2 regions of the Pseudarthrobacter sp. B907 genome follow, and region 2 is predicted to be linked to the other one. Evidence: riboswitches for the same ligand, from Rfam matches in the RefSeq annotation. Region 2 holds a riboswitch; the other holds the start of a gene.
What was found. Region 2 has a riboswitch for thiamine pyrophosphate ahead of ABLI39_RS13620 (ECF transporter S component). Riboswitches for the same ligand answer to the same signal wherever they lie in the genome.
Positions count from the first base shown of each region.

Region 1: another riboswitch for thiamine pyrophosphate. It lies ahead of thiC (phosphomethylpyrimidine synthase ThiC); the one in region 2 lies ahead of ABLI39_RS13620 (ECF transporter S component).

Region 1 covers NZ_JBEEQE010000002.1:157,756-165,141, forward strand. Annotated here, with positions in the region: gene ABLI39_RS02290 (SRPBCC family protein) at 1-216, shown strand, start outside; gene ABLI39_RS02295 (hypothetical protein) at 863-1,450, shown strand; gene ABLI39_RS02300 (hypothetical protein) at 2,236-2,370, opposite strand; gene ABLI39_RS02305 (alpha/beta fold hydrolase) at 2,609-3,388, shown strand; gene ABLI39_RS02310 (amino acid permease) at 4,023-5,474, shown strand; TPP riboswitch at 5,697-5,804, shown strand; gene thiC (phosphomethylpyrimidine synthase ThiC) at 5,802-7,386, shown strand, end outside.
Region 2 covers NZ_JBEEQE010000016.1:38,167-45,552, reverse strand. Annotated here, with positions in the region: gene ABLI39_RS13640 (glutamate--cysteine ligase 2) at 1-463, opposite strand, end outside; gene ABLI39_RS13635 (UDP-N-acetylglucosamine 1-carboxyvinyltransferase) at 529-2,052, opposite strand; gene ABLI39_RS13630 (energy-coupling factor transporter transmembrane component T family protein) at 2,173-2,976, opposite strand; gene ABLI39_RS13625 (ABC transporter ATP-binding protein) at 2,973-4,607, opposite strand; gene ABLI39_RS13620 (ECF transporter S component) at 4,621-5,253, opposite strand; TPP riboswitch at 5,322-5,462, opposite strand; gene ABLI39_RS13615 (heme-degrading domain-containing protein) at 5,540-6,088, shown strand; gene ABLI39_RS13610 (DUF4235 domain-containing protein) at 6,130-6,393, shown strand; gene mnhG (monovalent cation/H(+) antiporter subunit G) at 6,445-6,843, opposite strand; gene ABLI39_RS13600 (MrpF/PhaF family protein) at 6,833-7,111, opposite strand; gene ABLI39_RS13595 (Na+/H+ antiporter subunit E) at 7,108-7,386, opposite strand, start outside.

The DNA of each region.
Region 1 (7,386 bases), on a different contig from region 2:
ATCTCCTGGCGGGACGCAAACGCCGGAAACAACTTGAGCAGCACCGTCACTTGGACTCTGGTTCAGGAGGGCACGGGCACGCGGCTTTTCCTGACCCACGAAGGCTTCGACCCGGAGGAGCCAAGCCACGTAGTTGCCCACCGCATCATGGGCGGCGGCTGGCGCGGACAGATCCTCAAGAAACTAACGGAAATGTTGACCCGGCTCGGGGAGTAAGTACTCATCAGGGTGGACCTTGGCTCTGATCACCCTGTTCACGCCACCTCGTGGGAGGTGGGCGGCTGCTGCCGGCCGTCAAGGAGCCAGGCCAAACTGCAGGCAAAGCGCCTCAAGACCCGACTGAGTCAAACGTCTCAAGTTCTACCCGAAGACCCCTGCTTCCGGGTGGCCATGACCCCAAAAGCCACAGCCCCTCGAGCTGGCAGCCAGTTGTGGTCCTGACTTGTGATTGGGAGCGACACCTCCAACGGACGGTCAAAACGCTCCCCCATGCCTCCAGACCAACATTGATATCGATCTCGAATTGTGACAGTGATGCTGCCAACGGTCCCTATGGGAGCGTTGGGGGTGCTTGGCGCGGATCGCACCAGGGATTGTGCCGCACGGAAAGTCCGGCGCGACGCGGCCCGTATCTAGCCATGACAGCAGGGGCCGGACGAGCCCCTCCTGCTTTTGGAGCTAGCGGTTCCCGGCGTCGGCCATGATGAGCACGATTACCAACAGCCGGATGAGTTCGCGAGACTCCGGGGGTCCACCGGGAACGTATGGACGCGGGTTGCGCCCGGGTGTATACCAGCCTTCAACAGCGACTTGAAGGTGGGATCCGATGATTCAGCGGAAACCTGTACGTTTCATTGCGCTCATGCTTGCCGGCTTCCTGTGCGTCGGCACTTCCTGCAGCGGCGGCGGGGAGACTGGCAGCGCCGTCACCGCACTAAAGAGCGCGGCAGAGGAGGCCATGGGGCTCCTGGCCGGCGAGGGCAAGCCCGCCGAATACTCCGCCCTCTCCGGCCGGCTGAAGCAGATGGCCGCCGAGGTGCCGAACCCGGGCAGCCTGAAAGCCGACGACAAGGTAATTTTCGACACGGCCGCCCAACGCGCTCAGGCCCTTCAGGAGGTCGTCGACCTGTTTGGCGCCACGGCGGAGATCAAAGCGCTGTTCACCTCTGACTCGGTCGCTCTGGTTCGCGGTTCGTTCCTTCGCCAGCGCAGCCCGGAGCTTGAGGCAAAGCTTGATACGGTGGCCGAGAAGATCCTCAAAGACACCGAGTGCGGCCAGTTTTCCGACGAGATGAACAGGCTGACCGCCACGCCCCGGTGCGGTACCGGTGCTGCCCCCCGCCAGTGTCTACAGTGCTCTCACCAACGCCATCACAGCAGCCAACCTCAACCTGAGCGCGGTCCAGCAGTACGCGAACCTCAGCGGACTGTCGAGCCAGATCCTGTCTAAAGCCACCACTTATGTCGGCAAAGCCAAGAAGACGGTCACTGCAGCCTCCTGGCAAAACGGCGCGGCCGCGCGCGCCTACCTCCAGGTCTGCGTCTACCAATAGGCCACCGGCCGGCCCCTGACGTCTCAGCCCAGCAGGAACTCGCAGCAGGGCGGCGGGTGGGGTCCGAGGTCCGCCAGGACACCTCGCTGCGGGTCAGGCCAGGGAAGACGTGCGGGACGAAGTCAAAGGTCCCGGCTCCGGATCGGTAGCCATGTCATGCCGTTCGCCCCATGCGATCGAAAGAACAATCAGCAATCATGTTGTACGCGGCCCCAACCACCATGAAGTGCTGATCGAGTAAATCCACCGGAAGGGACGAACGAGGATGAAAGCCCACCAAAGACACCACAGGGCGATACCGCCGTAAACGGCCGCTCCCACACACAACCAAATAGGCCGCCCGGGACACCACGCACCCGAGCCACAGATCAGAGGCGGGAGTGTGCACAATGTGCACACGAAAAAACACCAAGAAGCCCCTGAACAGGGAAAACACGTGCCCGAGGTGGGACTCGAACCGGGTTCCAGCCCCTGCAAACACTGGACTACCGCCTAAAAACAGGGAATCCGGGCCAGTCCGGCACCGGTACGGCCCAGTCCGTGACCCAAAGTGTGGACACTGTCCACACCCCAAATTCTCCCCACCAAAGGCCTCCCCCAAACCGCCGCACCCCGCATCGCCAGAGCGCGGCGCTCCCTTGCCCTGAAACACACCTGGTCCTGCCGTGAAACGTCCGCCTTTTCAGGCGTTGGCGTCCTCGTCGGTGGCCGGTTCCCCATTGGCCCGCTTTGTGGCCGAGACGTACAGGTTCTCTTCGTTGGCGTAGTGCCCTGCCTCCTCCACGATGGTCTTGCCCTGGGCTTCCCGATGGTCCATTTTCCTCGCTGGACGCCGGCCGCCTGGCGTGACTCGTCGCCCACCTGGCGCGTGTGAACGCTGTTTATTCCATAATGTGTCCACCGGTTCAGGACCAGCACCAAGCTCGTTGAGCCTGTCGATGTGTTCGCCCTGAGTCGTGTTGGACGCGCCGCCTAACCGCGTATCGCTGCACCGTCGGGGCTTTCAACAAATGACCCCTGGCCAGAGATGTTGCGCCGCCCACTACAGTGAAGTCATGCTGCACTCAACCCGGCAAGGCTCCGGTAAGCCACTCCTGCTGATCCACGGGCTCGGTTCCAGTATTGGCAACTGGAACCCGATAATCCCGGCGCTGGCCGCTGAACGCGACGTCATCGCCATCGACCTCCCCGGTTGCGGCGAATCCGCGCCGCTGACCGGCGAAACCACCATTGCCACGCTGACCGATGCCGTCGAAGCCTTTATCCGCGACCGGGAACTGGGTGACCTTGATCTGGTAGGCAGCTCCATGGGCGCCCGCATGGCGATGGAAATGGCACGGAGAGGGCACGCCGGCACGACAATCGCACTCGACCCTGGGGGATTCTGGAATAACCGCCAGGCAGCGATCTTTGGTGCAAGCATCAAAGCATCCGTCGCACTGGTGCGCCGCATCCAACCGGCGCTCCCCTTCCTCACGGGCAACCCCGTAGGCCGCACGGCCCTGTTGGCTCAGTTCTCCGCCCACCCATGGAAGCTGCCCCAGGACCTGGTCCTACATGAACTTCGCGGGTTCAAGACATCAACCAGTCTGGACCCGGCCCTCAACGCACTGATTCACGGACCCCGCCAGGAAGGAGCACCGGCCGGTTCACTCAAGGGCAAACTGGTCATCGGATGGGGGCGGAAGGACAAGGTCACCGCTCCCAGCGAGGCGGCGCGGGCCACGGAGCTGTTCCCGGATGCAACGCTCCACTGGTTCGAAAACTGCGGTCACTTCCCGCACTGGGACCAACCAACGGAGACGGCGCGGCTGATCCTCGATAGCACCGCCTGAGCTGCGGCTGAACGCCGGAGCGAGGCCATCTACGTTGAGCTGGCTTCAGAAAAGCGGAACCTGCAACGGCCGGGGATGATGCCCCAGTCTCGGGAGGCATCGACGTCGCCAGTCCCGAAGTGGGGAACCGGCTTCACCTGGACCGCCGCCGCTAGGGCGTGTCTCCCAATAGGGTGCTCCAGATGACGACGGCGTGCAGGGGGTCCCCCGGCACGCCGGCGGGGATGTCGAAGGAGAGCATGGTCGTTTCGGTGACCAGCATGTGACATTGGACGACTTTTGTAGTTCACATGGTCGACGTTTGTCGCGTAACTTCCGGACCGCAAGCGATGATCAGCTCATGCGGGTCCTTCTTACAGGAAGGGCCCGGATGCGTCGCGAAGCGCGGCAGAAAGCCGGAGGAGATCCCTTACGGGACCTCGCAGCAGCCCGCGACCCGCCGACACCGCCAGTAAGTGCACGAGGAAGAGACTTAAGCCCGAGCAATTTTCCCCGCCTCGCGCTGGAAACATACCCCTAGTCTTAATTCACCACCCCGCTGTTATCTCCGTCACATCCTCGACGGAGCCGCCTGGTCGGTGTCGCGGCGCCACGGTTACCGCCACACCGCCGGCCGTAAGAAGGAAAGAAGCTCATGTCTGAACGCACCATCTCGGAGACCAGGACCAGCGCCTCCGAACACAACCACGAACCACATCTCGCCCGTGCCCTGGGGAACCGCCATATCCAGTTGCTCGCCATCGGCGGCGCAATCGGCACCGGCCTGTTCATGGGGTCGGGTAAAACTATCTCCCTCGCCGGACCGTCCGTGATTTTCGTCTACATGATCATTGGTTCCATGTTGTTCTTCGTCATGCGGGCCATGGGCGAGATCCTGCTTTCGAACCTGAACTACAAGTCATTCAGCGACTTTGCCGGCGACCTTCTCGGTCCGTGGGCAAGCTTTTTCACCGGCTGGTCCTACTGGTTCTTCTGGGTGGTCACCGGAGTGGCCGACATCGTGGCTATTGCCGGTTACGTCGACAAGCTCGCGCCTGGCACCCCGCTCTGGATCCCGGCCCTGATCACACCCCTGGTCCTGATCCTGCTGAACGTGCCCGGCGTAAAAGCGTTTGGTGAAACGGAATTCTGGTTCGCCATCATCAAGGTGGTCGCGATCATCGCGTTGATAGCGACGGGCGTTGTCATGATCGCCACGCATTTCACGTCGCCCAGCGGCGCTGTGGCGAACCTGGCCAACATGTGGAACGACGGCGGGATGTTCCCGCACGGCGCATTCGGCTTTATCCTCGGCTTCCAGATCGCCATTTTCGCCTTCGCGGGCATCGAACTTGTGGGCACCGCGGCCGCGGAAACCAAGAGCCCGGAAAAGAACCTCCCGCGGGCCATCAACTCCATCCCCATCCGGGTATTGCTGTTCTATGTGGGCGCCCTCGTGGTCATCATGGCCGTCAACCCCTGGCGCAGCATCGATCCGGCCAGCAGCCCGTTCATCGGCATGTTTACCTTGGCCGGGCTGGGCATCGCCGCGGTGGTGGTCAACCTTGTGGTCCTGACCTCCGCGGCCTCCAGCGCCAACTCCGGGATCTACTCCACCTCCCGCATGGTCTACGGCCTCGCCCAGGACGGCAACGCGCCGAAGGTATTCGGGAAGCTGAGCGTCCGCAAGGTCCCGCAGAACGCCCTGCTGTTCTCCTGCATCTTCCTGCTGGCCGGATTGGTCCTGCTCTATGCCGGCGATTCCGTTATTGGCGCCTTTACGATCGTCACGTCCGTGGCCTCCGTCCTGACGATGTTCGTTTGGTCCATGATCCTCGTCAGCTACATCGTGTTCCGCCGGCGCCGCCCGGCCCTGCACGCCGCCTCAACGTTCAAGATGCCCGGCTCCGCCTTCATGCCCTATGTGGTGCTGACATTCTTCGGCTTCATGCTCGTGGCACTGGCCCAGGCAGATGACACCAGGATGGCTCTCGTGGTGGCACCTGCTTGGTTTCTTCTGCTCGGCGCAGCCTGGTACCTCAACCGCAAGGCGCCGCTACAGCAAGCCCGGATCGAGGAATGGAAAGCTTTGTCCATCTCCGAATAGGCGAACGTTGCCCGCTGGCCGGGTAAGTTCATCAACAAACTCGACGCATCCTCCGTCGGGCCACGACGGAAGCTCCCACACAGAGACCTCGACAACTTCGGCAGAGCCAATAGTGCCCGTCAGCCTGCGCCGCGCCGCCGCCAGCCGGCGGATCGCATGCGGGGCACCGTCGTTACCGGTCCAAGGGATTTTCCACCTCCGGCGAAGCTTCTGTAGGATCGATCACATCCACACGGGTGCCCTTGCAGGGGCTGAGATCGGGCTGATGCAGTCTGCGACCGTTGAACCTGTCCGGGTCATGCCGGCGAAGGAAGTAGGAAACCACCGATGAGCTCCATGAATTCGCATTCCCTCGCGTACGCCCGCGACCCGGAACACGGCATTAGCGTCCCTGTCACGGCGATCGCCTTGGAGGACTCCCCGAACGGGGTGAAGAATCCACCGTTCACGGTGTACCGCACCGCCGGTCCGGGCAGTGACCCGGTGGTCGGGCTGGAGCCTTTCCGGTCTGCATGGATAGAAGCCCGGGGCGATACCGAGCCCTACGGCGGCCGGGAACGGAACCTGCTCGACGACGGGAAGTCCGCAGTGCGCCGGGGTGCCGCTTCTGCTGAATGGAAGGGTGCGCAGCCGGTGCCCCGCCGCGCCCTCGAGGGTAAGACCGTCACCCAGATGCACTACGCCCGCCAGGGCGTGATCACCCCCGAGATGCGGTTCGTCGCCGTGCGGGAAAACTGTGACGTCGAGCTGGTCCGCGCCGAGGTCGCTGCCGGGCGGGCCATCCTCCCCAACAACATCAACCACCCCGAATCTGAGCCGATGATCATCGGCAAGGCCTTCCTGGTGAAGATCAACGCCAACATCGGCAACTCGGCCGTGACCAGCTCCATTGCCGAGGAAGTGGACAAACTGCAGTGGGCGGCCCAGTGGGGAGCCGACACGGTGATGGACCTCTCCACCGGGGATGACATCCACACCACCCGCGAATGGATCATCCGCAACTCACCCGTACCGATCGGCACCGTGCCGATCTATCAGGCGCTGGAGAAAGTCAATGGTGAGGCCAATGACCTGACCTGGGAGATCTACCGGGACACCGTGATCGAGCAGTGCGAGCAGGGCGTCGACTACATGACCGTCCACGCCGGGGTGCTGCTGCGCTACGTGCCGCTGACCGCCAACCGGGTTACCGGGATCGTTTCCCGCGGAGGGTCGATCATGGCCGGCTGGTGCCTGGCCCACCACCAGGAGAACTTCCTTTACACGCACTTCGATGAACTCTGCGAGATCTTCGCCAAGTACGACGTCGCGTTCTCCCTCGGTGACGGCCTGCGGCCAGGCGCGACGGCCGATGCCAACGACGCCGCCCAGTTCGCCGAACTTGACACCCTCGCCGAACTTACCAAGCGTGCTTGGAAGTACGACGTGCAAGTCATGGTCGAAGGCCCCGGGCACATCCCCTTCCACCTCGTCCGCGAAAACGTCGAACGCCAGCAGGAACTCTGCGACGGCGCCCCCTTCTACACTCTGGGGCCGCTGGTGACCGACATCGCACCGGGCTATGACCACATCACCTCTGCCATCGGCGCCACCGAGATCGCCCGCTACGGCACCGCTATGCTCTGCTACGTCACGCCCAAGGAACACCTCGGGCTGCCGAACAAGGACGACGTCAAGACCGGAGTCATCACCTACAAGATCGCCGCCCACGCAGCCGACCTCGCCAAAGGCCACCCCGGCGCCCACGAACGCGACGACGCCCTGTCCAAGGCACGCTTCGAGTTCCGCTGGAGGGACCAGTTCGCCCTCTCCCTGGACCCGGAAACAGCCGAATCCTTCCACGACGAGACCCTGCCCGCCGAACCGGCCAAGACCGCGCACTTCTGCTCCATGTGCGGACCCAAGTTCTGCT
Region 2 (7,386 bases):
GGATCCGGTCCAGCACCGCGACCGCTTCCTCCGGCGACTCCACCAAAGTGTGGACATGGAACCCGCAGGTCAGCTGCTCCTGCACGGTGAGGCCGAACCTCTTCTGCATGGTGGCGTAGCGCGGGTTGGGCGTGGTGTGCGTGACCGACGCCAGCGGCGACGTGGCCAGGGCCGCCACGCGGGCGCCGTGAGTCTGGGCGGCCCGGTCGGTGAAAGCCCGGGCCGCCCGGATCTGCCGGAGCAGGGCGCCGTAATCCAGGCAGGGCAGGGTCTGGGTTTCGATCTGCTCCAGCTTGAGCTCGAAGCTGAACCCCGAATCGTCGTGCGCGGGCTCCGTGGCCGGCGCCGTCCCGGCGGCGGGCTGCGGCTTCAGACCGCCCAGCAGAGCGTCGGCCAGCGCCAACGGGACCCCGGTGGCGGGGTCCACGATCAGCAGTTCCTCCTCGACGCCAAAGGTGCGCATGGAACCATTGTCCGTCAGCCCCTCCCCCGTGGCGCTACCCCCAACGGCCGGGCGATTCAGGCTGCTTAGTCCTGGAAATACTCGATCTTGGCGCCGATCGTGTTGAGCCGTTCGGCCAGGTCCTCATAGCCGCGCTCGATCACGTAGATGTTGCGCAGCTCGGACACGCCGCGGGCGGCGAGCATGGCCAGCAGCAGGCAGGCCGCCGGGCGCAGGGCCGGCGGGCAGCCGACCTCCGCGGCCCGCCACTTGGTGGGCCCGTTGACGTAGATCCGGTGCGGATCCAGGAGCTGGACCTGGGCCCCGAGCTTGTTCAGCTCGGTCAGGTAGATGGCCCGGTTCTCATAGACCCAGTCGTGGATCATCGTTTGGCCGTGGGCGTTGGCGGCGATCACGGCGAAGAACGGCAGGTTGTCGATGTTCAGGCCGGGGAAGGGCATCGGGTGGATCTTGTCCTCCGGCGCCCGCAGCTCCGAAGGCTGGGTGGTGACGTCCACCAGCCGGGTGCGGCCGTTCCGGGCAACGTATTCGGCCGACACTTCCAGCCGCTGGCCCATCTGCTCGAGCGTCGCGAGTTCGATCTCCATGAACTCGATCGGGACCCGGCGGATGGTGACTTCCGAGTTGGTCACGATGCCGGCGGTGATCAGGCTCATCGCCTCGATCGGGTCCTCGGACGGGAAGTATTCGATGTCGACGTCGATTGACGGGCGGCCGACGATCTTCAGCGTTGTGGTGCCCACGCCGTCGATCTGGACGCCCAGCATCTGCAGGTAGAAGCAGAGGTCCTGGACCATGTAGTTCGGGCTGGCGTTGCGGATGATCGTGGTGCCGCGGCGGTGGGCGGCGGCCATGATGGCGTTCTCGGTGACGGTGTCGCCGCGCTCGCTCAGGACGAAGGAGCGGTCGTGGCCGTCCGAGGGCGGCGCCTGCACGCTGTAGAAGCCGGATTTCGCGTCCACGCTGAGGCCGAACTGGCGCAGGGCCTGCATGTGCGGCTCCACGGTGCGGGTTCCGAGGTCGCAGCCGCCGGCGTAGGGCAGCCGGTATTCGGTGGACTCGTCGAGCAGCGGGCCCAGGAGCATAATGACGCTCCGGGTGCGGCGGGCCGCCTCGACGTCCATCGAATCCAGGTCCAGCACGGCCGGGCGGCGGATCTGCAGGTCGTTGGCGTTGAGCCAGGTGCATTCGACGCCGATGCTGGTCAGGACTTCGACGATCCGGTTGACCTCCTCGATCCGGGCCAGCCGGCGCAGCACCGTGGTGCCGCGGTTGATCAGGCTCGCGCAGAGCAGAGCGACGCCGGCGTTTTTGCTGCTGTTGACGTCCACGGCGCCGGAGAGGGTGCGGCCGCCTTCGACCCGGAGGTGCGTCATGGCGGGCCGGCCCACCTTGACGATGGTGCGGCCGAAGATCGATTCGAGCCGCTGGATCATTTTCAGGCTCAGGTTCTGCTTGCCCTGCTCCATCCGCGCGATGGCGCTCTGGCTGGTTCCCAGCTCGGCGGCGAGCTGTCCCTGGGTCCAGCCTTTCTCGCCCCGGGCATCCCGGAGCACGGCGCCAACGTATTCAGCAGTCTGTTGAGTCATATCCAATAAATATCACGGATGAGTTATTTAACCCCTGCGGACCGCGCGATTAGCAGTCAATCTCACAAAATATTCACCTCGTGCGATATAGCGCCGCCCTCGCCTCCCCCGGGCGGGCTGCTATTGCTGTCCCAGGAACACCATGTTCCAGGTGCCGGCGCCGATCGCCGCGGCCACGGCGGCGCCGGCGATCAGCACGCCCCCGAGCAGCACCCACACGTCCAGCCGGCTGAACGTCGCCTGCCGCGCCCAGGTCCGCTGCGCGCCGCCGAAACCGCGTGCTTCCATGGTCACCGCGAGCCGGGAGGCGCGGCGGACCGCCTGGACCAGCAGCCCAAAGCTCTGCCCCAGCATGGCTTTCAGCCGCTGCACGGGGTTTCCGTGCGAGCCCACCCCGCGGGCGCGCCGGGCCATGCCGATGGTCTGCCACTCCTCGGCCATCAGCCCCACCAGCCGCATCGCGGCCAGGGTGCCCAGCACGAACCTGTGCGGCAGCCTGGCCTGCTGCGCCAGGGCGTCGGCCAAATCCGTCGGGTCCGTGCAGCTCATCAGCAGCACCGCGGGAAGCGCGATCGCGAGGCCGCGCAGCAGGAACCCGATCCCGAGCTGCAGCGAGCCCTCACTGATGGACCAGACGCCGACGTCGAGCAGCGTCCGTCCGTGGTCCGCCGCCAGGATGGCGGTGCTCCAGCCGCCAACGGCCGCGGCGAGGATCAGCGGCCAGCCGCGCTGCCAGAGCAGGGCCAGGGTCAGGCCGGCGAGCGGGAACAGCAGGAGCTCGCCGGCGAGCGCCACGGATGCGGAAACCCAGTCGATGGACAGCGCAAGCGCCACGGTGGTGAGCAGGACGCCGGAGAACTTGGCCAGCGGGTTGGCGCGGGTGAGCAGGGCATCGTTGCCGCGCAGGGTCAGGGTCTCCCTCACGGTGCAGCCACCCCCGGGTGCGCCCGCCCGGACAACCCGGGCTGCGGGGCGCCGAGGGCGAGCTCGGCGCCGCCCAGGACCTGGCTGAATTCGGCGTCGTGGGTCACCGAGACCACGGCGGTGCCGGCGTCGAGCAGCTCGGAGAGAAAGGAGGCCAGCTCCGCCCACGTGTTGGCGTCCTGGCCAAAGGTGGGCTCGTCCAGCACCAGGACCTGCGGGTGGGCGGCGAGCACGGTGGCTACCGAGAGCCGACGCTTTTCGCCGCCGGAGAGCGTGTAGGGGTTGGCGTCCACGAGGTCGCGCAGCCGCAGTCGCTCCAGCAGCTCGTCCACCCGCTCTTCGCCGCGGCCCAGGTGGCGGGGGCCGAACATCAGCTCATCCAGCACCCGGCCGGTGACGAACTGGTGCTCGGGTTCCTGGAACACCGTGCCGATCCGGGCGATCAACTGCTGGGCCTTCCACTTGTACGGATCGATGCCTGCGCCGGCGCTCAACTCGGTGGTGGCGGAGACGCACCCGGCAACAGGTTCCAGCAGGCCGGCCAGGGTCAGGGCGAACGTCGACTTGCCGCAGCCGTTGGGGCCGGTGATGGTCAACGCCTGCCCGGCCCGGACCTGGGCCGTGATCCCGGACTGCACCGGCGCGGGCGGGACCGTGCGGAATCCCCCCAGCAGGCCGGTGCGGCGGGGCCGTTCGCGGGAGACGGCCAGCCCCTCGGCAGCGAGCAGCAGCTGGGCGGCATTTGAGCCCGCCGGGCCGCCACCGCGGGTGATCCCGTCTGCCACTCCGCTGCGCGCCCGCGTAGCCGGGACGTGGCCCGGCACCCAGACGCCGGCGGCGATGAGCATGTCCCGCGCCTGCTCCAGGACCGTCTCGGGCGGCCCGTCCAAGAGCACGGCGGAGTCCGCGCCGGACCCCGGCTGCAGCACGACGATCCGGTCCACGAGGTCTTTCCAGACGGCGACGCGGTGCTCCACGACCACCAGTGTGGCCCCGGTCTTGTCCACGCAGCGGCCCACGGCGTCGCGGACCTCCAGGACACCGGCGGGGTCGAGGTTGGCGGTGGGTTCGTCCAGCAGCAGCAGCCCGGGCCGCATCGCGAGGATCCCGGCGAGGGCCAGCCGCTGTTTTTGGCCGCCGGAGAGCGCCGACGTCGGGTGCTCCAGCGGCAGCCCGCCGAGCCCGACGTCGTCGAGCGCTTCCGCCACGCGCCGCCAGATCTCCGCCGGCGGGACGGCGAGGTTCTCGGCGCCGAAGGCGACGTCGTCGCCGACCCGCGAGAGCACCACCTGGGTTTCCGGGTCCTGCTGCACCAGGCCGGCCCGTCCACGTGCTGCCCGGGGCGGGACAGCGTCGATCAGCAGGCTGCCGGTCTCGTCGGCGTCGTCCGCGTCGGCGGAAGCGGCTGCGGAAGCGGCTGCGGACGGGCCGGCGCCCTCCCCCAGCACCCCCGCCAGGGCGTGCAGCAGCGTGGACTTGCCGGAACCGGAAGGGCCCAGCAGCAGCACACGCTCGCCCGGGCGGATATCCAGGTCCAGTCCGCTGACGGCCGGACGTGTCCGCCCGGCGTGCCGCCAGCCCCAGCCGCGGGCGGTGACCGCGGCGGGCCGTACGTCGTAGACAGGAGTCATGCGTGTGCGGGCATCAGGAGAACACGGGTTCCGATGCCGCCTTGCGGGACGCGAACGACGCGAGCACCCCGGTCTTGGCCAGCCCGCGGGTGGCCAGCCAGGACAGTCCGCCGGCGATCACGGCACCGGAGACGGCGCAGAAGACGATGTAGGCGAACTTGTCACCGGTCTCGTAGGCGATGTTCCAGCCCCAGGGCAGGAAGGAGTCGTTGAGGCCGCAGAACAGGCCCGCGCCGGCTCCGGCCAGCAGGGACACCGGCAGGTTGAACCGCTTGTACAGGAACGCGGCGAAGACGAGCTCGGCGCCGAGGCCCTGCACAAAGCCGGAGAACAGCACGGAGGCGCCGTATTGGGAACCCATGATCAGCTCACCCGTGGCGGCCACGGTTTCGCAGAACAGCGCTGCTCCCGGTTTGCGGATGACCAGCATGCCCAGCACCGCCGGGATCATCCAGCCGCCGGCGTAGAGCCCGGTCAGTGGCGGGTAGACCGCGTTCAGCGGCACGGCTACGAGGTTGGCGCCCTGGGACCAGGCCCAGAAAATCACGCCGCCGGCAACAGCAATCAACGCGGCCAGCACAATGTCGACCACACGCCAGCTGTATTTGCCGGTGGCCAGTGTCTGCTTTGCAGAAATATCAGTCATATCGTCCTCCTGAGGTACAGGAGGGGAGGGTGTTCCGGCTGCGCGCGGCTTCCGCCACGGGTGCCGGGCACCCTGAGAACTCGACTCCCTTGCGCCGGTACTAACCGGATCAGGTTCGAGGGTCTGCGGCTGTCCGCACTCTCAGCGCCCACCTGTGGATCCCCGGACTGCTCCGGATTGCCGACGGCGGCGCTCCCCTGTCGTATTTAAAATCGCCCTTGTGGGCTGGGCCAGTTTACACCCGTTGGGGTTGCGCCGCGGCAGAACGTAACGGAAGCTGAATCCCATGAGCGACGCACCAGGGCCTTCCCCCGACTACGACCCGGACTCCGCGGAACCGCAGCCGCCGGGATCCCTGGCCGCGCTCATCGGCCGGATCCTGACGGAAATCGATGAACTGCAGTTCGAGTCCTTCAGCAAGGACGACGCGCTGGAGCTCGGGTTCCTGCTGGTGGAGCTCGGCCGGCAGCGCAACCACCCCATCGCCATCGACATCACCAAGGGTGAGCAGGTGCTCTTCCACGCGGCCCTCGAGGGTGCCACCCCGGACAACGAGCGCTGGATCAGGGCCAAGCAGCGCACGGCCTCGCGGTATGAAGTCCCGTCGCTCCTCGTGGGACTGCGGGCCCGGGCTGCCGGGCGCAGGATCGAGGACAACGCCTGGTTCGACCAGCTGGAGTTTGCCGCCCACGGCGGCTCGTTCCCCGTCTACCTGCGCGGAACCGGCGCGGTGGGCACGGTCACGGTCTCGGGGCTGCCGCAGAAGGCCGACCACGAACTGGTGGTCGAGGCCCTGACCGAATTCCTCGGCCGTCGGGGCGCCAGGGGAGGCTAGGCTAGGGGAAGCCCTGTTCCCTCCCGCAAGGAGTACGCCGCATGAACATCTTCATCAAACTGCTTGGCACCGGCATCAGCCTCGTCGCCGGTTTTGTCGGCACCAAGGTGGTTGACACCGTCTGGGAAAAGACCACCGGCAACAAGCCGCCCAAGGGCCACGACGACGACGTTCCCACCACCCTGCGCCAGGCCCTGACCTTTGCCCTGATTTCGGCCTCGGTCAGCGCCATCATCCAGGTCCTCGCCAACCGCGGCACGCAGCGCGCGATCACCCGCTTCGCCAAGACCCAGGATCTGGTCTAAACCGCTTGGTCTAAACCGCCTCGTCCAGAGCGGCGGGTCCCGGCGGCGGCGTCACTCGACGTCGTCGTCGGTGAACCCGCTCTTGCCGGCCGCCTGCTGCACCACGGCCTCCAGCTCGTCCGCGCTGAGCAGCTCCGGGTGCAGGTGTTTGGTGCGGTAGCCGGCCCGGCCCACCATGTGGGCGGAGACCGGAACGGTCAACAGCTGGAAGATCCATGCCACCACCAGCACCGGCCACACCCACCAGGTCCGCAGCTGCAGCCCCACGGCGCAGAGCAGCAGGAACAGTCCCAGCACCTGCGGCTTGGTCGCGGCGTGCATCCGGCTCATCAGGTCCGGGAACCGCAGCAGGCCGATCGCGGCGCCGAGGGACATTACCGCCCCGAGCACCATAAACACGGCCGAGACGGCGTCGATCACGGCGTCGGCGGGGAACGTCTCAGGATTCATTGGGCTGCTTCCTCCGGTCTGCCACAAAACGGGCCACCGTCACCGAGCCCACAAAGCCGATGATGGAGATGGCCACCAGCAGCATCAGGTTGTTCAGGTGGCGGTTCACGGCCATGTCGATGCACAGCGCCGCCCCGAGAATGGCGAGCAGCACGTCGGCGGCCAGCACCCGGTCCAGCAGCGAGGGCCCGCGCGCGATGCGGATGATCGCCCCGCCGGCGGCGAGGGACAGCACGACGGCGGTAATGGCCAGGACCAGGGGCATCATGCGCCCACCTCCTGTTTCAGGGCGGAGAGTTCGGCCTTGGTGCCCATGATCCGGATCAGCCCGGCCTCGGTGTCGCGGACTTCCTTGCGGAGCTTGGCGGCATCCTCGGCGTCCCGGACGTTGATGCCGTGGATGTAAAGCGTGGACGTGGAGCGGTCCACCTCCACCACCAGCGAGCCCGGGATCAGCGAGATGACATGCCCGGTGGCCGTCACCAGCAGGTCGGAATGGCTCCGGAGCGGGACGGCGACGACGGCGCTGATGACCCGCGGCCC